DNA from 3 places in the Allobosea vestrisii genome. Region 3 is predicted to be linked to each of the others. Evidence: predicted binding sites of a transcription regulator. Region 3 holds the regulator's gene; each other region holds the start of a gene.

Region 1 (10,439 bases), 2.4 Mb from region 3:
ACCAGGGCAAGACCTCCAATCTCAGCGGGCTCGCCATCATGGCCGAGCAGACCGGGAAGACGATCCCCGAGACCGGCACGACGATCTTCCGCCCGCCCTATACCCCGGTCGCGATCGGCGCGCTCGGCGGCCACCATCGCGGCCGCGACTTCCGGCCGACCAGGCTGGCGCCGACACATCGCTGGTCGCAGGAGCAAGGCGCCGTCTTCGTCGAAAGCGGCGCCTGGATGCGGGCGCAGTATTACCCGAAGCCCGGCGAAAGCGACTGGCTGACCACCGTCAATCGCGAGGTTCTCAGCGTTCGCAACGGCGTCGGGCTCTGCGACGTCTCGACGCTCGGCAAGATCGACATCCAGGGTGCGGACGCCGCCGAATTCCTCGAGCGCGTCTACATCAATGGCTGGAAGGCGTTGCCGGTCGGCAAGGCGCGTTATGGGCTGATGCTGCGCGAGGACGGCTTCGTCATGGATGACGGCACGACCTCGCGGCTTGGCGAGACGCATTTCCTGATGACCACGACCACGGCCAATGCGGCCAAGGTGATGCAGCATCTCGAATTCTGTCATCAGGTGCTGTGGCCAACGCTGGATGTCGCCATCGTCTCGGTCTCCGAGCAATGGGCGCAGGCCGCCATCGCGGGGCCGAAGGCGCGCGATGTGCTGCGCGGCGTGATCGACGCAGAGCACGACATTTCGAACGAGGCCTTCCCCTATCTCGCGGCCCGCATCGTGACGGTCGGCGGCGGCATCCCGGCGCGGCTGTTCCGGATCTCGTTTTCGGGCGAGCTCGCCTATGAGCTCGCCGTCCCCGCCGACTATGGCGAGGCGATGATGCGGGCACTGATGCTGGCCGGCGAGCCACATGGCGTCACGCCCTATGGCACCGAGGCGCTCGGCGTGATGCGCGTCGAGAAGGGCCATGTCGCCGGTAATGAACTGAGCGGCCAGACCACGGCGCGCGATCTCGGCCTCGGCAAGATGATGTCGACGAAAAAGGACTTCATCGGTCGCGTCATGGCCGGGCGCGAGGCGCTGGTCGAGGCCGAGCGGCCTTCTTTCGTCGGCTTCAGGGCGGTCGATGCGGGCCAGCGCCTGCGCGCCGGCGCGCATTTCATCGGGGTCGGCAAGCCGGCGACGATGGACAATGACGAGGGCTACATGACCTCCGTCGCCTATTCGCCGAGCCTGAAGCACTGGATCGGGCTCGGCCTGCTCAGGAACGGGCCGCAACGCATCGGCGAGCGCATCCGCGCCGTCGATCCGGTGCGCAACGGCGACGTCGAGATCGAAATCTGCTCGCCCGTCTTCGTCGATCCGGAAGAGCTTCGCCTCCATGTCTGAGCTTGCGTTCCCCACGAGCTGGACGCCGCGCGGAGCGTGGAACGGCATCCTGCCCAACGGCCAGTTTGGCACGGCTGGGCTTGCCGGCGTCACCGCAGCGGCGCGGGACGGCCTCGGCATCGCCAGCATCATCATCGCCGATGGCGGCGAGGCTGCGCTGGCGCAGGCCGTCATGGCGCGTTTCGGTCTCGATCTGCCTTCGAGCCCGGTCGCGCTATGCTCGGCCACCCATGCACTGATCTGGTCCGGGCCCGGCCAATGGCTGCTGGTCGGCGAGGACCGCGGCCGCTTCGCCGATGACCTGCAGGCGCTTTCCGGGTTCGCCGCCGTCGCCGATCAGAGCGACGGCCGTGCCGTGCTGCGATTGTCGGGCGCAAGGATCCGCGACGCCCTCGCCAAGGGCTGCATGATCGACCTGCACCCGGCCGCCTTTCCGGCAGGCAGCGCCGCCTTGACCAGCATCTCCCATATCGGCGCGCAGCTCTGGCGGACGCGGGACGGCCCTGATGGAGCGGCGTTCGAGATCATGGTGGCGCGCAGCATGGCCGGCAGCTTCTGGGCGTGGTTTTCCGCCTCCGCAGCCGAATTCGGCTGCAGCGTGACGACCGGCCGAGGTTGAGCGCAGCGCGTTGCGCGCCGCCTCCCGACATCACCCCATCTCTCCCAGCGAAGGGCCGCCTCAACAGCGGCATCAGCCATGCTCGACCGCACCGCGATTCTGACACTGTCCTGCCCCGACCGTCCCGGCATCGTCGCCGCCGTCTCGACCCTGCTGTTCGAGGCCGGATGCAACATCCTCGACGCACAGCAATTCGACGACATCGAAACCGGCCGCTTCTTCATGCGCGTCGTCTTCAACCGGCTGGAGGAGAGCCAGCCTCACACCGCCATCGCCGCCTCGGTCGGCGACCTGGCGAAACGCTTCGGCATGGAGTTCACGCTGCGCGAGCGCCAAGCGAACAAGCGGGTCATGCTGCTGGTCTCGAAATTCGACCATTGCCTGGCCGATCTGCTCTATCGCTGGCGCATCGGCGAATTGCCGATGGAGATCTCGGCGATCGTCTCCAATCACGGCCGCGACAGCCTGAATTCGACCGATCTCGGCGATCTGCCGTTCCATCATCTGCCGGTGACGCGCCAGACCAAGATGGAGCAGGAGGCGGAGCTCTGGCGGCTGGTGCAGGAGACCAAGACCGACCTCGTCGTGCTCGCCCGCTACATGCAGATTCTGTCGGACGGGTTCTCGGCCAAGCTACTCGGCCGCTGCATCAATATCCACCACTCGTTCCTGCCCGGCTTCAAGGGCGCCAAGCCCTATCATCAGGCGCATGAGCGCGGCGTGAAGCTGATCGGCGCGACCGCGCACTACGTCACGCCCGACCTCGACGAGGGCCCGATCATCGAGCAGGACGTCGAGCGCATCAGCCATCGCGACACACCGGACGATCTCGTCCGCAAGGGCCGCGACATCGAGCGGCGCGTGCTGGCGCGGGCCGTGCGCCAGCATCTCGAAGATCGCGTCGTGCTAAACGGCAAGAAGACCGTGGTCTTCACCGATTGAGCACTCAAGCTACGCTAAAGCCCTACTCCCACTCGATCGTGCCGGGGGGCTTTGAGGTGACGTCGTAGACGACCCGGTTGATGCCCTTGACCTCGTTGATGATGCGGGTCGCGGTGCGGCCGAGGAAAGCCATGTCGTAGGGGTAGAAATCTGCCGTCATGCCGTCGACCGAGGTCACGGCGCGCAGGGCGCAGACATGGTCGTAGGTGCGGTAGTCGCCCATCACACCGACGGTGCGCACCGGCAGCAGCACGGCGAAGGCCTGCCAGATCACGTCGTAGAGGCCGGCCTTGCGGATTTCCTCGAGATAGATCGCGTCGGCCTTGCGCAGGATATCGAGCTTCTCCCTGGTGATCTCGCCGGGGCAGCGGATGGCGAGGCCCGGCCCCGGGAAGGGATGGCGACCGACGAAGGCCTCGGGCAGGCCGAGCTCGCGGCCGAGCACCCTGACCTCGTCCTTGAACAATTCGCGCAGCGGCTCGACGAGCTTCATCTTCATGCGCTCGGGCAGGCCGCCGACATTGTGGTGGCTCTTGATCGTCACCGAAGGCCCGCCAGAGAAGGATACACTCTCGATCACGTCGGGATAGAGCGTGCCCTGGGCGAGGAAATCGGCGCCGCCCAGTTTGGCGGCCTCGGCGTCGAAGACGTCGATGAAGAGCCGGCCGATGGTCTTGCGCTTGGCTTCCGGATCGGCGCCGCATTTGGCGAGCTCGGAGAGGAAAAGCTCTTCGGCCTCAACATGGACCAGCGGGATGTTGTAGTGGTCGCGGAACAGGCGGACGACCTCCTCCGCCTCGTTCATGCGCATCAGGCCATGGTCGACGAAGACGCAGGTCAGCTGGTCGCCGATCGCCTCGTGGATCAGCACGGCCGCAACCGCCGAATCGACGCCGCCGGAGAGGCCGCAGATCACCCGGCCGCTGCCGACCTGGGCGCGTATCTTGGCGATGGTCTCGGCCCGGTAGGCCGACATCGACCAGTCCGGCGTGCAGCCGCAGATCGTCACGACGAAATTGCGCAGCAGCTTCGCCCCGTCCGGGGTGTGCACGACCTCGGGGTGGAACATGGTCGAATAGAAGCGCCGGCCCTCGTCGCTCGCCACCGCATAGGGCGCGTTCTCGGAGGTCGCCTTGACCGAAAAACCGGCCGGGAGCTGGGTGACGCGGTCGCCATGGCTCATCCAGACCGGATAGCGCGCGCCCTCCTCCCAGATTCCTTCGAACAAGGCCGACGGCGTGACGATCTCGACATCGGCGCGACCGAATTCAGCGGCGTGGCCGCCCTCGACCTTGCCGCCGAGCTGATGGGCCATGGTCTGCTGGCCATAGCAGATGCCGAGCACCGGCAGGCCGGAGGAGAACACCTCCTGCGGCGCCCGCGGCGAGCCTTCATCCGGCACCGAGGCCGGACCGCCCGAAAAGATCACGCCTTTCGGCTTCAGGCGCTGGAAGGCCTCGGAGGCCGACTGGAACGGCGCGATCTCGCAATAGACGCCGATCTCGCGCACGCGGCGCGCGATCAGCTGCGTCACCTGACTGCCGAAGTCGATGATCAGGATGGAGTCGTGCGGCACGGAATCTTGGGGCACGGAGTTTTGGGGCTGGGCGCTCATCGCGCCCGGTTACGCCATCGCGCGCGAGCACGCAACGGCGCTGAGAGCGGATCAGGTCGGCATCGCCAGGCAGCTCAGGAGGAGACGCGGTCGAGCGCGACCAGCCGCAGCGGCTCGGCCAGCAAATCGCCGGCCGTCGCTGCGAATGCCTGGAAATGCGGCGTCGCCTTGTGAACCTCGAGCGCGGCCGGGCTGGTGAACGCCTCGCGCATGTAGAAAGTGCCAGGTTCGTCGCGCAGCTCGAACAGCACATAGTCGAGGCAGCCCGGCTCGGCTCGCGTCGGCTCGATCAACGCCAGCAGGTTTTGGCGCAGTTGCTCGCGCTGGCCGGGCTTCGCTTTCAACACGGCGATGGAAATGAAGGTCTCTTCGGTCTTGCTCATGGTCGGCACCTTTGCCCCGGGATGTACGGGCAGCAGATGTCGGCGCAGGCGGCCGAGCGCAAGAACGCACAAATCCGTCCCTTACGGACAAGACTGATACCGCCCGTTCGCCAGCGGCAGCCAATTCAAGCCGGATCGTGGCGAGCAAGCGCCGCCAGATAGAACCCGTCCGTCCCTGTCCGGCGCGGCGAGAGCTGCAGGCCAAAACGCGTGGCGAAGCGAGCGAGCAGGCCGAAATCGACTTCGCCGGTATCGAGCAGGGAGCGTGTCGCGACCGGCGCGAAGCCAGCATGCCGCGCCAGGAAGGCGTCGACCGCGACGTCGTTCTCCTCAGGCAGCATCGAGCAGGTGATGTAGGCGATGCGCCCGCCCGGCTTGACCAGACTGGCGGCGCGATCGAGCACCTGCGCCTGCTCCTTGATACGCTCGGCCAAAGCTCCGGGACGCACCCGCCATTTCGCATCGGGGTTGCGCCGCCAGGTGCCGGAGCCGGTACAGGGCGCATCAACGAGTACCAGATCGACAGAGCCCGCGAGGTCGGCAAGCGCATCATGACCGCGGCTCTTGGGCACGCGCACCTCGACATTGCCTGCGCCCGAGCGAGCGACCCGGTCATGCAGCGGTGCCAGCCGGCGGCTGTCGAGGTCCGTAGCGAAGATGCGTCCCTTGCCGTTCAGGATCGCGGCCAGCGCCAGCGTCTTGCCGCCTGCGCCGGCGCAAAGGTCGACGACCGTCATCGCGGGTTGCGCGCCGGCGAGCAGGGTCACGAGCTGCGAGCCCTCGTCCTGGATCTCGAACTCGCCATTGAAGAAGCTCGGCTCGCTCTGCAGCGAGGGGCCACGGCCATCGGGCCCGGACAGGAAACGCAAGGCGTCGGGCGACCAAGCCCCGGGCTCCGGCTGGAGATGGCTCAGCGTTGCGCGCAGCCGAGCGCGATCTGTCTTCAGCCGGTTGGTGCGGATATCGGCCGGAGCCCTGCCCGCCAGTGCCTGTCCTTCTGCGACCGCATCGTCGCCAAAGCCGGCCATGAAGGAGGGCCAGAGCCAGTCCGGCACATCGGCGCGCACCCAGCCGGGCGCCGCATTGAGATCGAAGGCGACGAGCCCCGCGACCTCGAACTCGGTCAGCGGAGCCGGAGCGTGATTTTGCCCGTTGAAGAGCTCCGAAATCTCCTCTACCGCCATGCCACGCTGGCTGACCAGCATGCCAAGGACGAGCGCGCGGGGCGTTTCCTCGCTGAGTGCGTGGGTGGAAGAAGCCCGGCGGCGCAGCGCGTCATAGACCAGCGAGGCGACCGCGGCGCGGTCCTTCGAACCGGCAAAGCGACGCGACAGACCCCAATCCTTCAGCGCATCGGCCGCCGGGCGCCGGCGCTCGATCAGGTCCGCCAGAACCTCGATGGCGGCGCTGATGCGGGCGGCAGGAGTCATGTCCGGCGGTTCCTGTGATTGCTCTTGGTCATGCGTTTGGACCAGACGCGATCTGGAACGATTCCGAAGCGCGAATGGACCCTTGACGCCCTCGTCCCACAGGGCGCAAGACGATACAACTCCTTCCGCAACGCCAATCGCCTGGGGATCCTGAAATGACGACCTTCGCCCGCCTCGCGCTCGCCGGACTGTTCTGCCTGTCGCTGGCCGCCTGCGCCACCCAGCCGGTCGACACCACGCCGCCGCCGTCCAAGCGCCTCGACGCCAAGACCACGCTGGAAGGCCGCCGCTGAGCTTCCTGTCCGAGCGCTCGCAGCCATCAGGCGAGTAAGCGCTCGACAGATCTGACACGCACCTTCGCGGTGCCGGCGGCGACAAATTCCGGCATTGCGAATAGGCAAACGGGCTTTCACCGGCCTGTCATATCGACCGAGCAGTTTCGCGACCTTCCACAGGACACGAGGATCGGACGAGATGAAGCCCCTGTTGCAGCCGGCCACGATGCTGGCGACCTTTGTCCTCGCGCTGGCCGCCCCGGCCCTGGCGCAGAGCCCGGCCCCGACGCTGGACGGCAAGCCGGCGTTGATCGTCGGCCATCGTGGCGCCAGCGGCTACCTGCCCGAGCACACGATCGAAGGCTACAAGCTCGCGATCGAGCAAGGCGCTGATTTCATCGAACCGGACCTCGTCTCGACGAAGGACGGCCATCTCGTTGTCCGCCACGAGCCGATGATGTCCGGCACCACCGACGTCGCGACCCGGCCGGAATTCGCCGCGCGCAAGCTGACGCGCAAGATCGACGGCGTCGACACCACCGACTGGTTCGCCTCCGACTTCACCCTCGCCGAGATCAAGACGCTGCGGGCCAAGCAGGCCTTCGCCGACCGCGACCAGTCGCATAACGGCAAGTACGAGATCCCGACGCTGCAGCAGGTGATCGACCTCGCCAAAGCCGAGAGCACCCGGACCGGCCGTACGATCGGCATCTATCCGGAGATCAAGCACTCGACCTATCACTCGGCGATGGGCCTTGCGATCGAGGACAAGCTGCTCGATCAGCTCAAGGCGGCCGGCTGGACCGAGAAGACCTCGCCGGTGTTCATCCAGAGCTTCGAGACGGCCAATCTCAAATATCTGCGCGGCAAGACACAGCTGCGCCTGATCCAGCTCGTCGACGCCGACGATGTCGACAAGGACGGCGGCATCGTGCTCGCCGCGCCGTTCGACAAGCCCTACGACTTCGCCGTCACTGGTGACAAACGCACCTTCAAGGACCTCGTCACCGCCGAGGGTCTGAAGGAGATCAGGACCTATGCCGACGGCGTCGGTCCCTGGAAGCCCTATCTGATGCCGGCCAAGCAGGTGCTCGGCGACGACGGCAAGCCGCGCGATCTCAACGGCGACGGGACGATCGACGAGCGCGACCGCGTGCTGCTGCCGCCGACCGACGTGGTGAAGAACGCCCACGCTGTCGGGCTCTTCGTCCACACCTGGACCTTCCGCAGCGAGCCCAAGCGCCTCGCCTCGGACTTCAAGGGCGATCCGGCCGCGGAGTACAAGGCCTATCTGGCGCTCGGCATCGACGGTCTGTTCTCAGACTTCCCCGATGCGGCTGTGAAGGCGCGTAACGCCAAGTAGTCCACAACGCAAGACCGCCGCACCTGACTGGGTGCGGCGGTCTCGCCTTACCTAACTCAACTCACACTCAGTCACAGACACGCGTCGTGCGACGCACCTCTCCGCGCGGGGTCTCGCGGACCTGGGTCACGGTCCGGCAATCGCGCTCGGCGCGATAGGCCCGGCGACGCTCCCAGCGATCACGCTCGCGCATCCGGTCCTCGCGGCGGATATCCCGGTCGATCGCGCGATCACGCGGCGAGCGCGTATCGACGCTAACTCCACCCGGGCCGAGATTGATCGACTGGGCATAGGCACCGGCGCTGCCAAGCAGCAATCCGGCGACGACAGTCGTGAGAATGAGCTTCATGGTGTTTCCTCCGATTTCGAGGGAAACAACCGCAATCACCGAGAAAAGTTCCGAAAAGCCGATCGAGGAGCCGACAGGGCCGTCACGATCGAGGCAGCCGACATGCAAACGGCGCCCGTGAGGGCGCCGTCGCAGTAGCAAGCAGCGGGCTGCCAGAGATCAGTGCAGGATCTGGCTGAGGAAGAGCTTGGTGCGCTCGTGCTGCGGATTCTTGAAGAACTCGTTCGGCTCGTTCATCTCGACGATCTGGCCGGCGTCCATGAAGATCACCCGGTCGGCGACCTGGCGGGCAAAGCCCATCTCGTGGGTGACGCAGAGCATGGTCATGCCCTCGTCAGCGAGCGAGACCATGGTGTCGAGCACCTCCTTGACCATTTCCGGGTCGAGCGCCGAGGTCGGCTCGTCGAACAGCATGATCTTCGGGCTCATGCACAGGGACCGGGCGATGGCAACGCGCTGCTGCTGGCCGCCGGAGAGCTGACCCGGGTACTTCAACGCCTGCTCGGGGATCTTGACGCGCTTGAGATAGTGCATCGCTATCTCCTCGGCATCCTTCTTGGGCATCTTGCGAACCCAGATCGGCGCCAGCGTCAGGTTCTCCAGGATCGTCAGATGCGGGAACAGGTTGAAGTGCTGGAAGACCATGCCGACATCGCGGCGAATCTCATCGATCTTCTTGAGGTCATTGGTCAACTCGGTGCCGTCGACGATGATCTGGCCCTTCTGATGCTCCTCCAGCCGGTTGATGCAGCGGATCATCGTCGATTTGCCGGAACCGGACGGGCCGCAAATGACCAGCTTCTCGCCGCGCTCGACCTTGAGATTGATATCGCGCAACACGTGGAACTCGCCGTACCACTTGTTGACGGCGATCATCTTGACGGCCGTCGCGGTGTTGAGCGCGGTCTGCTTCAGCGCCGTCGGGCGCGCGCTGGTGGTTTCTGCCATAGCCATGATTGGTCCCCTCAACGCTTCTGGCCGGCGGCGAGCCGCTTCTCGACCGCAATCGAGTAGCGCGACATGCCCCAGCAACACAGGAAATAGAAAACCGCGGCGAAAGCATAGCCCGTCGCGCGGGTCGTCGGCGTCGCCCAGGTCGGATCGACCAGGGTGGCCTCGATGGTACGCAGGAAGTCGAAGATGCCGACGATGGTGACCAGCGTCGTATCCTTGAACAGCCCGATGAAGGTGTTGACGATGCCCGGGATCACGATGCGCAGCGCCTGCGGCAAGATGATCAGACGCATCATGCTCCAGTAGCCGAGGCCGAGCGACATCGCGCCCTCGTACTGGCCCTTGGGCATGGCCTGGAGGCCGCCGCGCACCACCTCCGCCATATAGGCGGCGGCAAAGAGCGCGACGCCGACCAGCGGCCGCAGCAGCCGATCCGGCGAATACTCCTGCGGCACGAAGAGCGGCAGCATGGTGTTGGCCATGAACAGCACCGTGATCAGCGGCACGCCGCGGACGAACTCGATGAAGATCACCGAGAGCAACTGGATGATCGGTAGCCTGGAGCGCCGCCCCAGCGCCAGGACGACCCCGAGCGGCAGCGAAAAGACGATGCCGACCGCCGCTATCAGGAAGGTCACCGTCATGCCGCCCCAAAGGCCGGTATCGACCCTGGGCAGACCGGGGCTATTCGCCAGCAGGCTCAGGAAGACGAAGATCGCGAGGGCGAACAGGACGAGCTGTTTCGGTCCGAAGAAGCGCTTCCAGATCGGCAACGCCTGAACCACACCGACCGCCGCCTCGCCGATGTAGAAGCGGACAAGCTGCGGCACGAAGGAGAGCACGACATAGAGCGCCGCGAGCGCCAGCGTGACTGTCAGGCAGAAGCCGAGAAAGCGCTCGGCACCGGGGCCGCCGAGCAGCAACACATAGGCCGAGATCGGTAACAGCACGAAGAAGAAGAAGATGCCGAGCTTCTTTTTCGGCGCGTTCGTCCAGAGCAGCCAAGCCACGCCGAGCGCGAACATGACGAAGACGATATTCACCCGCCAGCGCTGGTTGATCGGATAGGAGCCATAGATGAAGTACTGGAAGCGATCCGCAATATAGGCCCAGCAGGCGCCGACCGGCCGGCCGACCTTGTCCGCGAGGCAGGCATCGCGGCTGGTGCC
Region 2 (10,439 bases), 1.2 Mb from region 3:
AACATGCGGCCGAGGAAGCGCGCGCCGTTGCCGAGGCCCTGGACGAAGCGTTCCCAGCGGATGTCGACGATGCCGGCGGCGTAGATGACATAGGCGACGAACAGCAGCGCGCCGATGCGCAGCGGCCAATTCGCCGGAAAGGCACGGGCGCGCAGGCTGCTGCCGGCGCTGACGGGAAGAGCGCTCATTCCATCCAGCCTTCGCCGCCATAGATCTCGGCGAGATGGCTTTCCTGAAGTCCGGCCGGCGGGCCGTCATAGACGACGACGCCCTTCGACATGCCGATCATCCGCAGCGCATAGCGGCGGGCCAGCGCCACATTGTGGATGTTGACCAGCACCGGGATGTCGCGTTCGCGGCCGACCTTGGCGAGCAGCTCCATGATCTCGACCGAGGTCTTGGGGTCGAGCGAAGAGGTCGGCTCGTCGGCAAGGATCAGGTCGGGCTCCTGCATGACCGCACGAGCGATGCCGACGCGCTGGCGCTGGCCGCCGGAGAGCTGGTCGGCGCGGCGGGTGGCGAAATCGGCGAGGCCGACCGATTCGAGCAGGGCGAAGGCGCGGGCGATGTCTTCCTCGGGGAAGCGCCGCGTCCAGGCACGCCAGACCGGGACATAGCCGAGCCGGCCGCAGAGCACGTTCTCGATCACCGTCAGCCGCTCGACCAGGTTGTACTCCTGGAAGACCATGCCGAGCCGCCTGCGTGCGGCCCTGAGCGCCTCGCCCTGCAGCTTCGCCAGATCGGTCCCACCCAGCATGATCGAGCCTGAGGTCGGGTCGACCAGCCGGTTGATGCAGCGGATCAGCGTCGACTTGCCGGTGCCGGATGGGCCGATGATCGCGACGATGCCGGGTTCGGTGACACTCAGCGAGATGTCGCGCAGGACCGGCTGCCCCTTGCGGTACTCCTTGACGAGGTTGCGGATGACGAGCGCCCGGCCATGGCCGGGCGCTTCTGCGGCGGGAATCGCGCTCATGAGCTTGTTACGGCCTTCGCGTCAGGGCTTGGCCGGCGCTGGCTGCTGCGCCTTCTTCTTGGCGAGTTCGTCGGCCTCGCGCTTGGCCTCGGTGTCGTAGGCCGACTTGTTGTAGGGCGTGCCCGACTTCTCGGCGACGTCGCGCACGACCGCCCAGTCCTTCTGGTAGGTGATCGGCAGGAAGCGGTCGTCGCCGTTGAACTCCTTGGTCATCTCCGGGGTGAAGCGGAAGGAGAAGAAGCAGTCGGTCAGCTTCTTGGCGAGCTCGGGCTTGAGGTCGTGCGCATAGGCGAAGGACGAGGTCGGGAAGATCGCGCTGCGATAGATCTCGCGCACGTCATCCTTCTTGATCGTGCCGCGCACCACCATGCGCTCATAGACGTCTCCGGCGACCGCGCCCATGTCGTAGTCACCCGAGACGACGCCGAGGATCGACTTGTCGTGGCCGCCGGACATCAGCGGCTTGTAGTCCTTGTCGGCTTCGAGCCCATGCTCGGGGAAAAGCACGCGCGGCGCGAGGTTGCCGGAATTCGACGAGGGCGAGGTGTGAGCGACCTTCTTGCCCTTGAGATCGGCCAGCTTCTGATAGGGGCTCGACGCCTTGACCACGGCGACGAGATTGTAGCCGCGCACGCCGGCGGCCGAGCCCTTGGCGGCGAAGGGGATCGCGCCGGCAAGGTTCACCGCAAAGCCGGTCGGGCCGGTCGAGAAGCCGGCGAAATGCAGGCGGCCGGAGCGCATCGCCTCGATCTCGGCCGAGTTCGACTGCACGGGATAATAGACGATGCGCTTGCCGGTGCAGGTGGCGAGATGGTCGGTCAGCGGCTTGAAAATGTTGGCGTAGACGGCGGGGTCTTCAACCGGCGTATAGGCCCAGACCAGCGCCGACGGGTCCTTCTGCTTCGAGGCGTCGGTCGGCACGTCGGCGACGAGGTCCTTGTTGGCGTCGCAATACATCGTATCGAGCTGGCCGCGATTGGGGCAGGCGTCCTGTGCCTGCGCCGCGCCGGCGAGCCCGAGGCCAAGGAGCAGCGAGGTCGTGGCGGACAGGCAAGTCAGTATCTTGGTCATTGGTAGCGTATCTCCCGGTCGTTCTTCATTATAAGCTGGCTATAGTATGTGACACAAAACTGTCATATTCCAGCCGAGCGAGAGCCCTAGCCTTACGACTAAAGTGGCCTTGTCCACGGCAACAGCCGGCGTGGCCCCAACCCTGATGATGCGACAGCTTCTTTCTACAACCTTTCCGGACAACCTGGCCGCGCTGGTGCCGCGCTATGACGGCTTCCTGCTCGACCAGTGGGGCGTGCTGCATGACGGCGTCCGGCCTTATCCCGGCGCCGTGGCCGCGCTCGAAGCACTGCGCCGTGCCGGCAAGCGCTTGATCATCCTGTCGAATTCCGGCCGCCTCGGCAGCGAGAACGCCGTGCAGCTGGCGAAGCTGGGCTTTGCGCGCGAGCTTTATGACGAGGTCGTCTCGGCCGGCGACGATGCCCGCGAGGCTCTGGCGACGCGCGACGAGCCGCTTTACCAAGCGCTTGGGCGCCGCTGCCTGCTGCTGGCGCGAGAAGGCGAAGCGCATCTGGCGGACGGGCTCGGGCTCGAGCTTGTCGATGAGGTCGAGACCGCCGATTTCATCCTCCTGATGACCATGGACCCGCCCCGGCAGTCGGTCGCCGGCTGGATGGAGCTGCTCGAAGCGGGTAGCCGGCAGCGCCTGCCGATGATCTGCGCCAATCCGGACCTGCATCGCGCCAGCCCCACCGGCGGCCTGCAGGAGGCACCTGGCCTCGTCGCGCGGGCCTATGAGCAACTGGGCGGCGCGGTGCGCTATCATGGCAAGCCCGAGCCGCGGATCTATCGCACCTGCCTTGCCCGGCTCGGGCTCGACCGGAGCCGTGTCGTCGCGATCGGCGATTCGCTGGAGCATGACATCGCTGGTGCGCAGGCGGCGGGCCTCGACAGCGTCTTCATCGGTGGCGGCATCCATCGCGGCGATATCGGCTGGGATGGCGCAGCGATGGGCAGGGCGAGCTGCCTCGCGCTCTTCGCCCGCGCCGGCCGGACTCCGACCTATGCACTGCCGCTGCTCGGCTGACGGAGAAGCTGCTCAGCGCCCGGTCAGGAACAGGCCGGAGACGAAATAGGCCAGCGCCGAGATCAGGCCCGCTGCCGGCATGGTGACGATCCAGGCGAAGACGATGCCGCGGGCGACGCCCCAGCGCACCGCCGTGACCCGCCTTGCCGCGCCGACGCCGATGATCGCGCCGGTGATGGTGTGCGTGGTCGAAACGGGGACACCGAGATAGGTCGCCATGAACAGGGTGATCGCGCCACCGGTCTCGGCGCAGAAACCCTGCTGCGGCGAGAGCCGGGTGATCTTCGAGCCCATGGTGTGGACGATGCGCCAGCCGCCGCAGAGCGTGCCGAGCGCCATCGCCGCCTGGCAGGAGATCACCACCCAGAACGGCACCGAGAAGGTCTCGCCCATCATCCCGTGCGAGAACAGCAGCACGGCGATGATGCCCATCGTCTTCTGCGCGTCATTGGCGCCGTGCCCCAGCGAATAGAGCGAGGCCGAGACGAATTGCAGGAGGCGGAAGGTCGAATCGACCTTGATCGGCGCGACCCGCAGGAAGGTCCAGGAGACGATCAGCACCAGCAGCAGCGCCAGCGCGAAGCCGATCGCCGGCGACATGAAGATCGCGATGAAGGTCTTGCCGAGCCCCCACCAGACGATCGAGGAGAGGCCGACTTTTGACAGGCCGGCCCCGACCAGCCCGCCGATCAAGGCATGCGACGAGCTCGACGGGATGCCGGCAATCCAGGTCACGACGTTCCAGACAATCGCGCCGGTGAGCGCGCCGAAGATCACGCGGTCGTCGACGATCGCCGCCTGGATGATGCCGGAGCCGACCGTCTGGGCGACGTGGAGGCCGAAAAACAGAAAGGCGATGAAGTTGAAGAAGGCGGCCCAGAACACCGCCCATTGCGGCGCCAGCACCCGGGTCGAGACGATAGTCGCGATCGAGTTGGCGGCATCGTGCAGGCCGTTCAGGAAGTCGAACAGCAGCGCGACGGCGATCAGGAAGATGAGGACGGGAGCGAAACTGGCGAAATCCACGGCGCGGGGCGCCTCTCAGAGGTGTTCGAGGACGATGCGGCTGACGCGCTTGGCGACGTCCTCGAAGCGGTCGACCACCTTTTCCAGGTGATCATAGACCTCGGCGCCGACGATGAAGCCCATCGCGTCAGTACCGCGATGCGCCTTGAACAGCTCCTTCAGGCCGCGATCGTAAAGCTGGTCGGAGCGCTCCTCGATCGCGCCGATCTCCTTGGCGAGCGCGCCGATGCCGATCGCATGCTTCTTGATGTCGCGCAGCATGGGGAGGAGCTCGCCGACCTTGAGCGAAGCGGCGACGATCGTCTTGCCGAGCTCCTGCATGCTCGGGGAAAAGCTCTCGACCTCGAAGAGCCGGATTGCCTTGGCGGTCTTCTGCATCTGATCGATGGCATCGTCCATCGAGCCGATCAACTCCTCGATGTCGCCGCGGTCGAAGGGCGTGATGAAGGTGCGGCCGACCTCGAGCATCACCTCGCCGGCGATGGCGTCGGCAAGGTTCTCCTCGGCGAAGATCTCCGCGCAGCCGGTCTCGATCGGCCTTTCCCCGCTGAGCACGCCGTCGAGTGCGAGCGCTCCAGCCTTCAGCGTCTCAGCATGACGCTCGAACAGCACGAAGAACTTGTCTTCCTTCGGAAGCAGTTTCTGGAACCAGCCCAGCATCGGAACGGCCTCTCACCAGCTTCGTCAGTCCGCAGCAAGCAGCGGGGATGACACGCCTGCGCCTTCTGTGACAGTTTTGCGACGACGGCAATCCGGATTCCCGGCCTTGCCCTCCGCGGACCTCGACGTCGGCGGGTGAAGAACGATCAAGGGAGGACTGAATGTTTACACGCAGGATCGCGCTCGTCTCGGCGCTGGGGCTCGCTTTGGCGACGACGGCTGCTCACGGGCAGGCGCCATCGGGCAAGGTCACGGTCGTCACCTCGTTTTCGAAGGACGTCACCGACCCGATCAAGAAGGCCTTCGAGAAGGCGGTTCCAGGCGTGACGCTCGAGGTCCAGAACCGCAACACCAATGCCGGCGTGAAATATGTCGAGGAGACCAAGGCCAACAACCAGGTCGACCTGTTCTGGGCCTCGGCGCCCGACGCCTTCGAGGTGCTGAAGGGCAAGAAGCTGCTGACCGCCTACAAGCCCAAGGCGTCCGGCATCCCCGAGAAGATCGGCTCCTATCCGATCAACGACCCCGACGGCTTCTATTTCGGCTTCGCCGCTTCGGGCTACGGCATCATGTGGAACGAGCGCTACGCCAAGGCCAACAAGCTGCCCGAGCCCAAGGACTGGCAGGACCTCGCCAAGCCCGTCTTCTACGACCATGTCTCGATCGCCTCGCCGGCACGCTCGGGCACCACGCATCTGACGGTCGAGACCATCCTGCAGGGCGAGGGCTGGGAGAAGGGCTGGCGGACGCTGAAGGAGATGTCGGGCAATTTCCGCTCGATCACCGATCGCTCCTTCGGCGTGCCGGAGGCGGTCAATTCCGGCCAGGTCGGCGTCGGCATCGTCATCGATTTCTTCGCCTTCTCGGCGCAGGCCTCGGGCTTCCCGGTCAAGTTCGTCTACCCGACCGTGACCACGGTCGTGCCGGCCAATGTCGGCATCATCGCCAATCCGCCGAACAAGGCGGCAGCCGAGGCCTTCATCGAGTTCCTGCTCTCGCCGGCCGGCCAGGAGGTACTGCTCGAGCCGGGCATCCGCCGCCTGCCGGTCAATCCGGCCGTCTACGCCAAGGCCGGCGCCGATTATCCCAACCCCTTCACCGACCCGCGCTTCCAGAAGATGATCGGCTTCGACGTCGACAAGTCGGAGGCGCGCACCGCCGTGGTCGACACGCTGTTCGACCAGCTGATCTCCTTCCAGCTCGATGCGCTGAAAGGCGTCACCAAGACCCTGCACGAGGTCGACGCGGCGCTCGCCAAGAAGCCGAACGCCCAGGCCAAAGCGCTCGCCGACGAAGCCCGCACCCTGATCGCCGCCTTGCCGGTGACCGAGGCGCAGGCCGCGAGCCCCGAGCTCCGCGGCGCCTTCACCGGCGCCAAGGAGAAGGGCGCGCGCCAGGCCGAGGTCGAGAGCCAGTGGGCGAGCTTCGCCCGCGACAACTACGCCAAGGCGAAGGCCAAGGCCGAGGAGGCGCTGAAGGCGGCGCGCTGAGCGTACTGACAAATCTCTCTGTCATCCCGGGCTTGACCCGGGATCCATCGTAAGGCGCACCGCTCTACGATGGATCCCGGATCTCAGCTTCGCTGCGTCCGGGATGACGGCCCGCTTGTTCGCTAACGCCCAGGTCATCATGACGGCCGTTTCTCCACTCCCCCGCGCCCGCACCTTCTCCGCCACGCCCGGCCAGATCGCGCTGGCGCTCGCCATCGCCGTCTTCCTGCTCGTCTTCCTGATGCTGCCGGTGGCGACGGTGATCTATGTCGCCTTCACCGAGAAGGGCACCTCGACCTTCACGCTGGTCAATTTCTACGACTTCGCCCGCACCGAGCTGTTCATGCGCTCGCTGTGGAATTCCTTCTACGTCTCGGCGATGTCGGTGGTCTGGGCCTCGGTGCTGGCGCTGCCGCTGGCCTATCTCACCACGCGCTTCGCCTTTCGCGGCGCCGCGGTCGTGCAGACGCTCGGCTTCCTGCCGCTGATCATGCCGCCCTTCGTCGGCGCCGTGGCGATGCAGCTATTCTTCGGCCGCAACGGCTCGGTCAACCTGCTGCTCGACGACTGGTTCGGCTTCAAGATCGATTTCATGGAAGGGCTGAACGGCGTCATCTTCGTCCAGTCGGTCCACTATTTCCCGTTCATCCTGATCAACCTCTCGGCGGCGCTGCGCAATATCGACCGCGCCATGGAGGAGGCCGCGCAGAACCTCGGCTCCTCCGGCTTCCGCCTGTTCCGGCGGATCGTCTTCCCGCTTGCTCTGCCGGGCTATCTCGCCGGCGCCTCGCTCGTCTTCGTCAAGGTCTTCGACGATCTTGCGACGCCGCTCCTGCTCAACGTCAAGGATATGCTGGCGCCGCAGGCCTATCTGCGGGTGACCTCGATCGGCATCGCCGACCCGATGGGCTATGTCATCTCGGTCGTCCTGATCGTCGCCTCCGTGCTGGCGATGTGGCTCTCGGCGCTGGCGCTCAAGGGCCGTGACTATGCCACCACACAGCGCGGCGGCGGCGGGCTCGCGCAGCGTGTCATGCGCCCGCACGAGGCTGTGCTCGGCTATGGCGTCGTCATCCTGATCCTGGCGCTGGTGCTGGCGCCGCATCTCGGCCTGTTGCTGCTCTCCTTCGCGACGATCTGGTCGTTCTCGCCGCTGCCGGACGCCTATACGGTCGCGCATTACGGCCGCGTCTTCGGCGAGAGCTCGCTCTACATCAAGAACACCCTGATCTATGCCGCGCTCGCCGGGGGCATCGACGTCGTGCTCGGCGTCGCTATCGCCTATCTCATGCTGCGTACCAAGCTGATCGGCCGCGAGTGGCTCGACTGGATGGCCTCGGCCGCGCTCGCCATTCCCGGTGTCGTGCTCGGCATCGGGTACCTACGGACCTTCTACGGCATCACCTTGCCGGACGGCACGCCGCTCGCCGCGCTCTGGATCACCATCGTGCTGGCTCTGGCGATCCGGCGCCTGCCTTATGCCTTGCGCGCCTGCCATGCGGCCCTGCAGCAGATCTCGGTCTCGTTGGAGGAGGCGGCGGAAAACCTCGGCGCCACCAAGGCCCGCACGGTGCGCCGCATCGTCGTGCCCTTGATGACCGGCGGCATCCTCGCCGGTTTCGTCACCTCGTTCGCGACCGCCGCGGTCGAGCTCTCGGCGACGCTGATGCTGGTCCAGTCCAATTCCGACGCACCGCTGGCCTATGGGCTCTACGTCTTCATCCAGTCGGCGGCAGGGCGAGGGCCGGGCGCGGCGCTCGGCGTCGTCGCTGTCCTGCTCGTCGCAGCCTGCACCTTCTTCTCGCATCTCATCGTCGAACGCAGCCAGAAGGCCAGGGGCCTATGAACTCGCAAGCCGGTCTAGTCTCCGCTCCCGCTCCGCTCAACACGCCGGCCGTCTCGGTCGCGATCGAGGGCGTCAATCTGTCCTATGGCGACAACCATGTGCTGAAGGACGTGAACCTTGCGATCGAGCCGGGCGAGTTCTTCGCCTTCCTCGGCCCCTCCGGCTGCGGCAAGACCACGCTGCTTAGGCTGATCGCCGGCTTCAACCGCGCCGATACCGGCCGCGTCACGATCGGCGGACAGGACATCTCCAACCTGCCGCCGTGGAAGCGTGATGTCGGCATGGTTTTCCAGTCCTATGCGCTCTGGCCGCACATGACGGTTCGCCGCAATGTTGCCTTCGGCCTGGAGGAGCGCGGCGTGAAGCGCGCCGAGATCGAACGGCGGGTCGAGGCGGCGCTCGGGCTGGTCGGGCTTGGCCATCTCGCCGAGCGCCGGCCCTCGCAGCTCTCCGGCGGCCAGCAGCAACGCGTCGCGGTAGCGCGCACTGTCGCGGTCGAGCCCAAGGTGTTGCTGCTCGACGAGCCGCTCTCCAATCTCGACGCCAAGATGCGGGTGCAGGTCCGCCGCGAATTGCGCGACCTGCAGCAGCGCCTCGGGCTGACTGCGATTTTCGTCACCCACGACCAGGAGGAGGCGAACACGATCTGCGACCGCATCGCCGTGATGAACGATGGCGTCGTCCAGCAGGTCGGCACGCCGATGGAGCTCTATGAGCGGCCCGCCAATCTCTTCGTCGCCGGCTTCCTCGGCACGGCCAACATCCTGAAGGGGCGTGTCGTCGGCAGCGGCGCCGGTCGTCATTTCGAGATCGAGGGTGGCGCTCAGGTTCCGGTCGCGGAGGCGGCGAGCCTGCCGGAGAACTCGACGCTGGTCTTCCGCCCTCAGCATGCGACGCTCGCGGCGGACGGAGCGCCGGGCGGGGGAGCGATCGCGCTGCCTTGCACGATCGCGCATCGCGAGTTCCTCGGCGCGAGCATCCGCTATGGCGTTCGCATCGGCAGCACCGAGGTCGCGGTCGACATGCCGTTCCAGTCGGGCAGCGAGCTGTTCGAGAGTGGGAGTCAGGCGACCTTGACGCTGTCGCCGCGCTCGCTGCGCTGGCTGCCGGCATAGGCTCGTCGCAAGCAACAAGACCTGCGTCGGGGTTGCACGAAAAGGCCCTTGACCTTGCCATCGTGGGAAGGTGCAGGCTGATGCAATCGTCAATGAAGGACATTGCAGCCATGTGCTCCTGCCAGCAGCATTCTACCACAGCCTCGACCGCGACGCCGGCCCCCGGCGGGGCAATCAGCTTTCGCGTCGAGGACATGACCTGCGGCCATTGTGCCGGCACGATCAAGCAGGCGATCGAGGGCCGGCTTCCAGGTACCGCGGTCACGGCGGATCCGGGTTCGAAGCTGGTCAGGGTGCAGGGCACGGCTGATTTCGCTGCGATCAGGTCGGCCGTGGTTGCGGCGGGATATACGCCGAGCGTGGATCAGGTCGGTTGAGGCAGGACATGACAAGCAAGCTTTCCCCATCCCGCCGCGGCCTGCTGATCGGCGCTGCGCAGCTGGCCGCTACGTTCGGGCTATCGCGCCCTGCGGCCGCCGCCGAGACGCTGCCGAAGATGGTCGTGACCCGCGATCCGAGTTGCGGCTGCTGTGGCAACTGGGTCAAGCATGTGCGGGCGGCCGGCTTCCCGGTCGAGGTGGTCGAGGTCGCGGATGTCGCGCCGCTCAAGCTCAAGCTCGGCGTGCCGGATGCGCTCGCCTCCTGTCATACCGTCGAAGTCGGCGGCTACGTCGTGGAAGGCCATGTGCCAGCCGAGGCGATCAAGCGCCTGCTTGCCGAGCGGTCCAAGGTCACGGGCCTCGCCGTCGCCGGCATGCCGGTTGGCTCGCCCGGCATGGAAGTGCCCGGCCAGGCGCCGGATGCCTATGACGTCGTGGTGTTCTCCGCCAGCCGGCAGAACGTCTTCGCGCGCTATCGCGGGCTGAAGCAGATCTGACAGCCGCTCCCGCGGCATGATCGACCTAGCCGCCGGCCATCTCGGGGGGCTCTGATCGCTGGGGGCTCTGGAACAGCTCCAGGATGACCCCGCGCGCCCAGCGCAGCATGGCGTTCTGCGCGTGCCGCCGGCTCCAATGCAGCGCCACGCTGAAATCGCGCTGGGGCAAGGCGGGCTCAAGCAGGGCGAAGGACGCGACCGGCTCGAGGCCGAGGCCAATCTGGCGCGGCATCAGCACGGCTAGGTCGGTGGCGCGGATGATCGGCGGCAGCGCCGTGAAGCTGGAGACGACGAGGCGGATGCGCGGATCGAGATGCAGCATCTCCAGGATCCGCTGCGTCTGGGCGTGTG
Region 3 (10,439 bases):
CTACGCCACCGAACCGGTGGCGCAGCTGGCGCGCACTTCGCCGCTGGTGATCCAGGCGGTCGGTGTCGCCGTCGCGCTCGGGACGATCGGCTATCTCGCCTGGGTCGCGACCGGCGAGCGCACCTTGCGGGTCCGCGGCTGGAACCTGCCATTGCCCGGGCTTGGCGTGACACTGGCGCAGATGCTGCTCGGCGCCGCCGAGGTCTGCGCCGCGGCTGCCGTGCTCTTCGTCCTGCTCCCGGGCGGGCACAACCTCGAATACCCGGCTTTCCTGGCGGCCTACATCTTCGCCTGCCTGATCGGCATCGCCAGCCATGCTCCCGGCGGCGCGGGCGTGTTCGAGGCGACCATGCTGCTGGCGCTCAACCGGCTGCCTTATGAGCAGGTGGTCGGCGCGCTCGTGCTCTTCCGGATCATCTACTACATCCTGCCTTTCATCCTGGCGCTGGCGCTGCTGGCGCTGAACGAGATGATCCGGCGGATCAGGCGGCACGAGCTCTAGCCGCCTCCCGCCTGGCGGCGCGCGCGCTCGCCTATCTGTCGCCGCATCTCGTCAGTGACCGATTTCAGCGGGGCGGAAAGCAGGCTATGAGACCTCGCTTCGCAATGATTGCGTGGAAGGCAGGAGCCGCATGAACGCTTTGGTCGATCCCCGGGCGCCGGTCACTGCCGCACTGATCGAAGCGATCGGCGTTCCCGCCGTACTGCTCGACCCGCAGGGCGTGATCCAGGCGCTCAGCCCGACAGCGCCGGCACTGGTCACGGCGCTCGCCACCGGCAAGCCGCTCGCTTTGGTGATGCGTGATCCTGATCTGATCGACGCGATCGAGCTGGTCTCGCGCCATGGCGGCCGCCGCGCCGTCGAGTTGATCGAGCGCGTCCCGGTCGAGCGCACCTTCCGCATCCATATCGCTGCGCTCGCCGGCGGCGGCCCGCGCCGGGCCGTGCTGCTGACCTTCGAGGATCTGAGCGAGCAGCGCATGACCGAGCGCATGCGCGTCGATTTCGTCGCCAATGCCAGCCACGAACTGCGCACGCCGCTCGCTTCCGTGCTCGGTTTCGTCGAGACCTTGCAGGGGCCGGCGCGCAACGATGCTGCCGCGCGCGATCGTTTCCTGGCGATCATGCGTGAACAGGGCCTGCGCATGGCACGCCTCGTCGACGACCTGCTCTCGCTCTCGCGCATCGAACTGCGCGCCCATCTCGCGCCGGAGACGCCGGTCGATCTCGCCGGCATCGCCCGCGAGATTCTGGATTCGCTCGTGCTGATGGCGCGCGAGCGCGACGTGACGCTGAAGCTTGATGTGCCGCCAAACCCCGTCACCGTCGCGGGCGACCGCGACGAATTGCTGCGGCTGATCGAGAACCTGGTCGAGAACGCGATCAAATACGGCCAGCGTGGCGGCCAGGTCGACATCACCGTCGCCGTGGCCGGCGAGGAGGCCAGTCTCGCCGTGCGCGACGACGGCGCCGGCATCGCGCCGGAACATCTGCCGCGCCTGACCGAGCGCTTCTATCGCGTCGATACCGCCGCCAGCCGCGAGGCCGGCGGCACCGGGCTCGGGCTCGCGATCGTCAAGCACATCGTCCTGCGCCATCGTGGCCGCCTCACCATCGAGAGCGTGGTCGGCCAGGGCGCAACATTCCGGGCAATCCTGCCGCGCCTGCCCGCGGCGGTCCGTTAACGATTTGTGACGACGCCGGGTCCGCTTTCATGACTGTCTGTCATCCAGCTGTCATATGGCCGGTGTTCTAGCAGGGCCGCTGCACTTGCGACCCAGAGAGGACATCTCATGCGCAAACTTCTCATTCTCGCGGCCGCTGCCGTCGGCCTGTCGGGCGTTGCCCAGGCTGCCGACATCACCGGCGCCGGCGCGACGTTCCCGTTCCCGATCTACTCCAAATGGGCCGAGGCCTATAAGAAAGAGACCAATATCGGGCTCAACTACCAGTCGATCGGCTCGGGTGGCGGCATCCGCCAGATCAAGGCGAAGACCGTCGCCTTCGGCGCCACCGACGCTCCGCTCAAGGGCGAGGAACTCACCAAGGACGGCCTGATCCAGTTCCCGACCGTGATGGGCGGCGTCGTTCCGGCGATCAACATCGCCGGCGTCGAGCCCGGCAAGCTGAAGCTCTCGGGCGACCTGATCGCCGAGATCTATCTCGGCAACATCAAGAAGTGGAACGACCCGAAGATCGTTGCGCTGAACGGCGACCTGAAGCTGCCCGACGCCAACATCAACCCGGTCTACCGTTCGGACGGCTCGGGCACGACCTTCGTGTTCACCGACTACCTCTCCAAGGTCTCGCCCGATTGGAAGTCGAAGATCGGCACCAACACCGCGGTGCAATGGCCCGTCGGCATCGGCGGCAAGGGCAATGAGGGCGTCTCCGCCTCGGTCAAGCAGGTCGCCAACTCGATCGGCTATGTCGAATACGCCTACGCCAAGCAGAACAAGCTGGCCCACGCCCTCGTCAAGAACGCCGATGGCAACTTCCCGGCTCCGGACGACAAGGCCTTCCAGGCTGCTGCCGCCAATGCCAACTGGAACGAGGCTCCCGGCTTCGGCATCTCGCTGAACAACCAGAAGGGTGCCCAGGCCTGGCCGATCACCTCCGCCACCTTCCTGCTGGTGCACGCCAAGCCCGAGAAACCGGAAGAGGTGCAGGCTGCGTTGAAGTTCGTCGACTGGGCCTACAAGAGCGGCGACCAGCTCGCCCTCGACCTCGACTACGTGCCGCTGCCGGCCAACGTCAAGGATCAGGTCCGCAACGCCTGGAAGGGCGTGACCGACCCGGCGGGCAAGCCGATCTTCTGATCGCTCCCGCATACGAAAACAGAGCGGGGGCCGACTGCGGCCCCCGCTTCATGACCACCAGAGCCTCGTTTCGCCCCGATAGTCGCCTTTCGAGACCGGAGTAACCACGGATGTCTGCCGTGACCGATCAGTTCGCCGCGCCCAGTGCGCCGGTGCGCAAGACCCCGAAGGGGACCTTCGATCTCGTCTTCCGCAACGCCAGCTTCCTGGCGGCGCTGTTCGTGCTGGTGCTGCTCGCCGGCATCATGGCCTCGATGGTCATCGGCGGCTGGCCAGCCTTCCGCGAGTTCGGCTTCGGCTTCCTGACCTCCAGTGTCTGGGACACCCAGAACGAGCAATACGGTGCCTGGCCCGCCATCGTCGGCACCCTCTCGACGGCGCTGATCGCGCTTGTCGTCGGCGTCCCGCTCTCGCTCGGCATCGCCGTCTTCCTGACCCAGCTGGCGCCGCCCTGGTTCAAGCAGCCGGTCTCGACCGCGATCGAGCTGCTCGCCGCCGTGCCCTCGATCATCTACGGGATGTGGGGGCTGTTCGTCTTCGCGCCGCTGTTCGCGGCCTATGTGCAGATCCCGCTTTCGAACATCGTCGAGGGCATGCCGATCATCGGTACGGTCCTGTATTCGCGCTCGCCCTCGGGGCTGGGCATCCTGACCGCCGGGATCATCCTGGCTTTCATGATCATCCCCTTCATCGCCTCGATCACCCGCGACATGCTCGACCAGATCCCGTCGGTGCTGCGTGAGAGCGCTTATGGAATTGGGGCGACGACGTGGGAAGTGGTGCGCCATGTGCTGGTGCCCCAGGCCGGCGTCTCGATCATTGGCGCGATCATGCTCGGCCTCGGCCGTGCGCTCGGCGAGACCATGGCGGTGACCTTCGTCGTCGGCAACGCCAACCGGCTCTCGGCCTCGGTCATGGATCCGGGCTCGACCATCGCCTCGCGCATCGCCAACGAGTTCAACGAGGCGCTCGGCCTGCAGCTCAACTCGCTGATCGCGCTCGGCTGCATCCTGTTCTTCGTCACCTTCGTCGTCCTCGTCATCGCGCGCATCCTCGTCTCGCGCGTCAAGCGCTACTGAACGGGAGCGGATCATGAGCCTTGCTACCCCCTCCACCGTCCGCAAGCTGCCCGAGGTCACCTGGGGCCGCGTCCGCCAGTCGCGCCGCACCGCCGACCGGCTGATGAAGGTCATCGCGACCGGCTTCACGCTGATCGCAATCTCCGTGCTGTTCTGGATCCTCGGCATGCTGATCGTGAAAGGGCTCGGCGGGCTTTCCGCCACGACCTTCACCCAGGTCACGCCCGGTCCCGGCACGGAAGGCGGCGGCCTCGCCAACGCCATCGTCGGCTCGATCGTGCTGACCTTCCTCGGCATCGCCGTTGCGACGCCGATCGGCGTGCTCGCCGGTACCTATCTCGCCGAATACGGCAAGGGTTCGAAGCTCGCCGACCTGATCCGCTTCATCAACGACATCCTGCTCTCGGCGCCCTCGATCCTGATCGGCCTGTTCGTCTACGTCATCATGGTCGAGCCGTTCCGCGGCTATTCCGGCTGGGCCGGCGGCGTCGCGCTCGGTATCATCGCGATCCCGGTGATCGTGCGCACCACCGAGGACATGCTGCGTCTCGTGCCCGGCCCGCTGCGCGAGGCCGGCGCTGCGCTCGGCGCCCCGCCATCGGTGGTCATCACCTCGATCACCTGGCGGGCGGCGAAGTCTGGCATGGTCACCGGCATCCTCTTGGCGCTCGCCCGCATCGCCGGCGAGACCGCGCCGCTGATCTTCACCGCGCTCAACAACAATTTCTGGTTCTCGCCGAACCTGATCGGCGGTGTCTCCAACCTGCCGGTGACGATCTACCAGTTCGCCTCTGCTCCGTACGAGAACTGGCAGCAGCTCGCCTGGGCGGGTTCGCTGATCATCACCGTCTCAATCCTCGTGCTTTCCATCATCGCCCGGCGCATCGTGCGCGGCGGCAAATAAACCAACACCTGATCAGCGTCCGATCGGAAGGACCATGCAGATGCTTTCGACCCTGGAATTGAGCCCGCAGACGCTGGATGCCGAAGCGCCCGTCCGCATTGCCGTGAAGAACCTCGATTTCTATTACGGCGAGCACAAGGCGCTGAAGAACGTCAATCTCGACTTCCGCGACCGCCATGTCACCGCGCTGATCGGCCCGTCCGGCTGCGGTAAGTCGACCTTGCTGCGCATCTTCAACCGCATCTACTCGCTCTATCCCGAGCAGAAGGCGACCGGCGAAATCCTGCTCGACGGCCGCAACATCATCTCCAACAACGTCGACGTGAACGAATTGCGCTCGCGCATCGGCATGGTCTTCCAGAAGCCGACGCCGTTCCCGATGTCGATCTACGACAACGTCGCCTTCGGCATCCGCCTCTACGAGAAGCCGCCGAAGTCAGAACTCGACGATCGCGTCGAGGGCGCGCTGCGCCGCGCCGCGCTCTGGGACGAGGTCAAGGACAAGCTGAAGAGCTCCGGCATGGGCCTGTCCGGCGGCCAGCAGCAGCGCCTGTGCATCGCCCGTACCATCGCGCAGAAGCCCGAGGTCATCCTGTTCGACGAGCCCACCTCGGCGCTGGACCCGATCTCGACCGGCAAGATCGAGGACCTGCTCGAGCAGCTCAAGACCGACTTCACCATCGTCATCGTCACGCACAACATGCAGCAGGCGGCGCGCATCTCGCAGTATACCGCCTTCATGTATCTCGGTGAAGTCATCGAGTTCGCCGCCACCAACACGATCTTCATGAACCCGCACAAGAAGCAGACGCAGGACTACGTCACCGGCCGCTTCGGTTGACACCCGCAAGTCCGCTCGCCTCCGTCACAGGATACGCCCCGATGTCCGACCATATCGTCCGCTCCTACGACGCCGATCTCGAGGGCCTGCGCCGCAGCCTCGCCGAGATGGGCGGCATGTCCGAGCGCATGCTCGGCGACTCGACCGTGGCGCTGGTGCGCCGCGACACTGCGCTCGCCCAGAAGATCATCAGTGCCGACCAGCGCCTCGACAATCTCCAGCGCGATGTCGAGGAGAAGGCGGTGCTGACCATCGCCCGGCGCCAGCCGCTCGCCAACGACCTGCGCGAGCTGATCTCGGCGATCCGCATCGCGGCCGATATCGAGCGCGTCGGCGACCTCGCCAAGAACATCGCCAAGCGCGCCGTCGCGATCTCCGGCCAGTTCTCGCCGCCGCATCGCGCCGTCGTCGGCCTCGAGCATATGAGCCGCCTGGTCCAGGCCCAGCTCAAGGACGTGCTCGACGCCTATGCGGCGAGCAACGAGCAGAAGGCGATGGATGTCTGGCGCCGCGACGACGAGATCGACGCGCTCTACACCTCGCTGTTCCGCGAGCTCCTGACCTACATGATGGAGGACCCGCGCAACATCACCTTCTGCACGCATCTCCTGTTCTGCGCCAAGAACGTCGAGCGCATCGGCGATCACACCACCAACATCGCCGAGACCATCCATTACCTCGTCACCGGTCAGTCGATCGACGAGACCCGGCCGAAGCTCGATACCACCAACATCCTCGTCGACCTGCCCGCCTCGGCCAATGGCTGAGCGGGCGCGCGCCTGAACGGACGCTAGACATGCCCGCACGCATCCTGATCGTCGAGGACGAGGAGCCGCTGACCCTGCTCCTGCGCTACAATCTCGAGGCCGAAGGCTTCGAGGTCGACAGCGTGGCGCGCGGCGACGACGCCGAATTGCATCTGCGCGATCACACGCCGGATCTGGTGCTGCTCGACTGGATGCTGCCCGGCCTCTCCGGCATCGAGCTCTGCCGGCGCCTGCGCACGCGGCGCGACACCGAGCGCGTGCCGATCATCATGCTGACCGCCCGCGGCGAGGAGACCGAGCGCGTGCGCGGCCTCGCCACCGGCGCCGACGATTATGTCGTGAAGCCGTTCTCGCTGCCGGAGCTGATCGCCCGCATCCAGGCGCTGCTGCGCCGCGCCAAACCCGGCCATGTCGCCGGGCTGCTTGCCGCCGGCGATCTCGAGCTCGACCGCACGACACGGCGCGTCCGCCGGGCCGGCGCCGAATTGCATCTCGGGCCGACCGAGTTCCGCCTGCTCGAATTCCTGATGCAGGCGCCGGGCCGGGTCTATTCCCGGGCTCAGCTGCTCGATGCTGTCTGGGGCCGCGATGTCTACATCGATGAGCGCACCGTCGACGTCCATGTCGGGCGCCTGCGCAAGGCGATCACGCCGGCCAATGCCAAGGACCCGTTGCGCACCGTGCGCGGCGCCGGTTACGCCTTTGACGAAACATTCGCGCGCAGCTGACGCTGCTTCTGCGAGGCGAGCGCTCATGAAAAAAGCCGGCCTCGCGGCCGGCTTTTCTGTTCGAGTGCTTCGCTGTCGTCAGGCGCGAATGATCTTGCGGTCGCGGCGGCGGTCAGCGGCCGGCTGGTAGGCGATGCGGGCATGGTAGGCGCAATAGGGCATTCCGGTCGCCGAACGTCCGCCGCAGAAGCGGAACTCCGGCGTGGTCGGGTCGCCCATCGGCCAGCGGCACATATATTCGCGCAGCTCCATGATCGTGACCCGCTCGGAGAACGGCACGACCACGTCCTCGGACGGAGCCGGCTCGCGCGCGACCTGCGCTTCGGCTTCGATCTCCGGAGCGAACTGCGGGGCAAGTGCGGTATTGCCGCGGGTCAGGCCGGCGCCGCCGCTGCTGTGGTGGCCAGCGGGATGGCTTGGCGGGCGGGCTATCGGTTTGCGCGGGCGCGGCGTTGCCGAGCCCGGGCTCTTGGCGCGGCCCGACAGCCCAAGGCGATGCACCTTGCCGATGACGGCGTTGCGCGTGACGCTGCCGAGCTCCGCCGCGATCTGGCTTGCGCTCAGGCCGTCGTTCCAGAGCTTCTTGAGCAGCTCGACGCGTTCCTCGGTCCAGGCTCCGGCTTCGGTCATGGAGTTGCACCTGTCTTCGTCATGTCCCGCCGGCTGGCCGGCGAGGCATAGGGAAAGATCATGGCGGAATCCGATACCGGCAGCCTCCGTTGCTGAACGGAAGCCGTTACGCCCGGGACTGACGATACTGGAGACGCCGCACGAGATGTCGTATCTGACGAAGAGGACCATACAATATGGCCTGACTCGGCCACAAGAGTCGCCGAATCGTAATCCGGCTTTTCCCCAGCCAATCACTGCAGACGGCGAGACGGTGAGTCTAATCGGCAACGCTGCCGTGAGGTCGGGGCAATTGCAGATGAAGCTTGAGCCCTCATCCTGAGGAGCAAGCGCAGCTTGCGTCTCGAAGGATGTTCCAGCCGGTTCGGGAGCCTCCTGAAGCACCCTTCGAGACGCCGCTATGCGGCTCCTCAGGATGAGGGCTGAGTTCAGGCCCGGTCGCCTGCCGCGAGGTCAGCTGCGATTGACAGGGCAGGGACGGTTTTGCATAGTCGCATCACGCAGCCGCCCCTATCGGGCGGCGCTTATGTTTTTGAGCGATCGGGACTTTCCATCAATGCGGCTTGACGCGCGACGAGACGGCGGGAACGGCCAGCGACGATAATGTCGCCGGCGGGTCGTATCATGCCGGCATCATGCCGCGAGCGCTCCGCATCTCCGTTCCCGACTTGAGGTTCCGCGCTTCCTCCCTGTTTCGCCGCAAGGATTTCGCTCCATGAGCACCACTCCCGTTTCCGCCGCTTCCTCTGTTCTCCTGCCGACCTATGCCCGCGCCCCGATCGCTCTCGAGCGTGGTGAAGGTGCTTGGGCGATCACCGCCGATGGCCAGCGTTATCTCGATTTCGGCGCCGGCATCGCCGTCAATTCGCTCGGCCACGCCCATCCGCATCTGGTCGAGGCGTTGACCCAGCAGGCGCAGCGCATCTGGCACACCTCGAACCTCTACACGATGCCCGAGGGCGAGAAGTTGGCGCGCCGGCTCTGCGAGGCGACCTTCGCCGAACGCGTCTTCTTCACCAATTCGGGCGCCGAGGCGAACGAGTGCGCGATCAAGATGGCGCGCAAGTACCACGCCGCGAAAGGCCATCCCGAGCGCTATCGGATCGTCACCTTCGAGGGCGCCTTCCATGGTCGCACGCTTGCGACCATCGCCGCCGGCGGCCAGCAGAAATACATCGACGGCTTTGGTCCGAAGGTCGACGGCTTCGACCAGGTGCCCTTCGACGACGAGACCGCGCTGAAGGCGGCGATCGGGCCCGAGACGGCTGCGCTTATGATCGAGCCGATCCAGGGCGAGGGCGGCCTGCGCTCGGTGCCGATGCGTGTCCTCAAGCAGCTGCGCGAGCTCTGCGACGAGCACGGTCTGATGCTGATCTTCGACGAGATCCAGACCGGTGTCGGCCGCACCGGCAAGTTCTTCGCCTATGAGCATTACGGTGTCGCCCCCGACATCATGTCGATCGCCAAGGGCATCGGCGGTGGCTTCCCGATGGGTGCCTGCCTCGCGACTGAAGAGGCGGCCTCCGGCATGACGCTTGGCACGCACGGCACCACTTTCGGTGGCAATCCGCTCGCCATGGCGGTCGGCAATGCCGTGCTCGACGTCATCCTGGCGCCGGGCTTCCTCGAGCAGGTCCAGAAGACGGCGCTGCGCCTGCGCCAATCGCTGGCCCAACTCAAGGATCACCACCCGGACGTGATCGAGGAGATCCGCGGCGAAGGTCTGATGCTTGGTCTCAAGCTCAGGACGCCAAACACCGATTTCGTCGCCCAGGCGCGGGCCGCCGGCCTGCTCGTCGTCGCCGCCGGCGACAATGTCGTGCGTCTGCTGCCGCCGCTGATCATCGGCGAGAGCGAGGTCGCCGAGGCAGTGGCGCGGCTCGACAAGGCGGCGGGCGCGGTCGAGGCCGAGCTCACCCGGCCGGCGGCTGAATGAGCATGGAGACTCCAGTGCGTCATTTTCTCGATCTCTCGGACTTCTCCGCGGGTGAACTCCGCGCCATCCTCAAGGCCGGCGAGGCGATCAAGACCCGTCGGCGCACGCCCGACGCTGCCGGCGATCGTCTGCTCGAAGGCAAGGTCATCGCCATGATCTTCGAGCAGCCCTCGCTCCGGACCCGCGTCTCCTTCGATGTCGGTATCCGTGAGCTCGGTGGCTCGCCGATGATGGTCACCGGCCAGGAGATCGAGCTCGGCGAACGCGAGACCATCGCCGATACGGCACGCGTGCTCTCGCGCTATGTCGACGCGATCATGATCCGTATGCTCGACCATGATGCCGTGGTCGAAATGGCGAAATACGCAACCGTGCCGGTGATCAACGGCCTGACCAAGCGCCAGCATCCCTGCCAGGTCATGGCCGATGTCATGACCTTCGAGGAACGCAAGGGCTCGATCAAGGGCAAGCGCATTGCCTGGACCGGCGACACCAACAATGTCCTGACCTCCTGGGTTCATGCCGCTGGCCGGCTCGATTTCGAGCTCGCCATTGCGACGCCTGAAGAGCTCGCGCCCCCGCCTGCATTGCTCGATTGGGCCCGCGAGCAGGGCGCGAAGCTGCAACTGACCAGCCGGCCCGAAGCCGCGGTCGAAGGCGCCGACTGCGTCATCACCGATTGCTGGGTCTCGATGGGTGATCAGGAAGGCACGCGCCACAACCTGCTGCGGCCCT

Evidence for each region. Region 3 encodes PhoB, which activates phosphate uptake and scavenging genes when phosphate is short. Its sites were predicted from a motif close to TGTCATNNANCTGTCAT; they were not measured.
Region 1: a site for PhoB is predicted at 6,737-6,753, ahead of QO058_RS28600 (glycerophosphodiester phosphodiesterase). Genes of this name have one in related genera too.
Region 2: a site for PhoB is predicted at 4,828-4,844, ahead of QO058_RS10800 (DUF47 domain-containing protein). Genes of this name have one in related genera too.

Annotation. Positions count from the first base shown of each region.
Region 1 is NZ_CP126307.1:5,784,235-5,794,673, reverse strand. Features, by position in the region: partial or broken gene QO058_RS28635 (sarcosine oxidase subunit alpha family protein) at 1-1,340, shown strand, start outside; gene QO058_RS28630 (sarcosine oxidase subunit gamma) at 1,333-1,959, shown strand; gene purU (formyltetrahydrofolate deformylase) at 2,038-2,901, shown strand; gene guaA (glutamine-hydrolyzing GMP synthase) at 2,924-4,516, opposite strand; gene QO058_RS28615 (putative quinol monooxygenase) at 4,591-4,899, opposite strand; gene QO058_RS28610 (RsmB/NOP family class I SAM-dependent RNA methyltransferase) at 5,025-6,329, opposite strand; gene QO058_RS28605 (hypothetical protein) at 6,485-6,622, shown strand; gene QO058_RS28600 (glycerophosphodiester phosphodiesterase) at 6,804-7,967, shown strand; gene QO058_RS28595 (hypothetical protein) at 8,035-8,316, opposite strand; gene QO058_RS28590 (amino acid ABC transporter ATP-binding protein) at 8,476-9,264, opposite strand; gene QO058_RS28585 (amino acid ABC transporter permease) at 9,282-10,439, opposite strand, start outside.
Region 2 is NZ_CP126307.1:2,159,988-2,170,426, reverse strand. Features, by position in the region: gene phnE (phosphonate ABC transporter, permease protein PhnE) at 1-188, opposite strand, end outside; gene phnC (phosphonate ABC transporter ATP-binding protein) at 185-976, opposite strand; gene phnD (phosphate/phosphite/phosphonate ABC transporter substrate-binding protein) at 998-2,047, opposite strand; gene QO058_RS10810 (TIGR01459 family HAD-type hydrolase) at 2,193-3,074, shown strand; gene QO058_RS10805 (inorganic phosphate transporter) at 3,087-4,100, opposite strand; gene QO058_RS10800 (DUF47 domain-containing protein) at 4,116-4,760, opposite strand; gene QO058_RS10795 (ABC transporter substrate-binding protein) at 4,922-6,250, shown strand; gene QO058_RS10790 (ABC transporter permease) at 6,390-8,096, shown strand; gene QO058_RS10785 (ABC transporter ATP-binding protein) at 8,093-9,211, shown strand; gene QO058_RS10780 (heavy-metal-associated domain-containing protein) at 9,304-9,588, shown strand; gene QO058_RS10775 (DUF411 domain-containing protein) at 9,597-10,088, shown strand; gene QO058_RS10770 (LysR family transcriptional regulator) at 10,114-10,439, opposite strand, start outside.
Region 3 is NZ_CP126307.1:3,391,523-3,401,961, forward strand. Features, by position in the region: gene QO058_RS16825 (lysylphosphatidylglycerol synthase domain-containing protein) at 1-502, shown strand, start outside; gene QO058_RS16830 (ATP-binding protein) at 633-1,685, shown strand; gene pstS (phosphate ABC transporter substrate-binding protein PstS) at 1,794-2,819, shown strand; gene pstC (phosphate ABC transporter permease subunit PstC) at 2,930-3,898, shown strand; gene pstA (phosphate ABC transporter permease PstA) at 3,912-4,802, shown strand; gene pstB (phosphate ABC transporter ATP-binding protein PstB) at 4,837-5,643, shown strand; gene phoU (phosphate signaling complex protein PhoU) at 5,685-6,410, shown strand; gene phoB (phosphate regulon transcriptional regulator PhoB) at 6,440-7,138, shown strand; gene QO058_RS16865 (GcrA family cell cycle regulator) at 7,217-7,768, opposite strand; gene QO058_RS16870 (aspartate aminotransferase family protein) at 8,484-9,704, shown strand; gene argF (ornithine carbamoyltransferase) at 9,707-10,439, shown strand, end outside.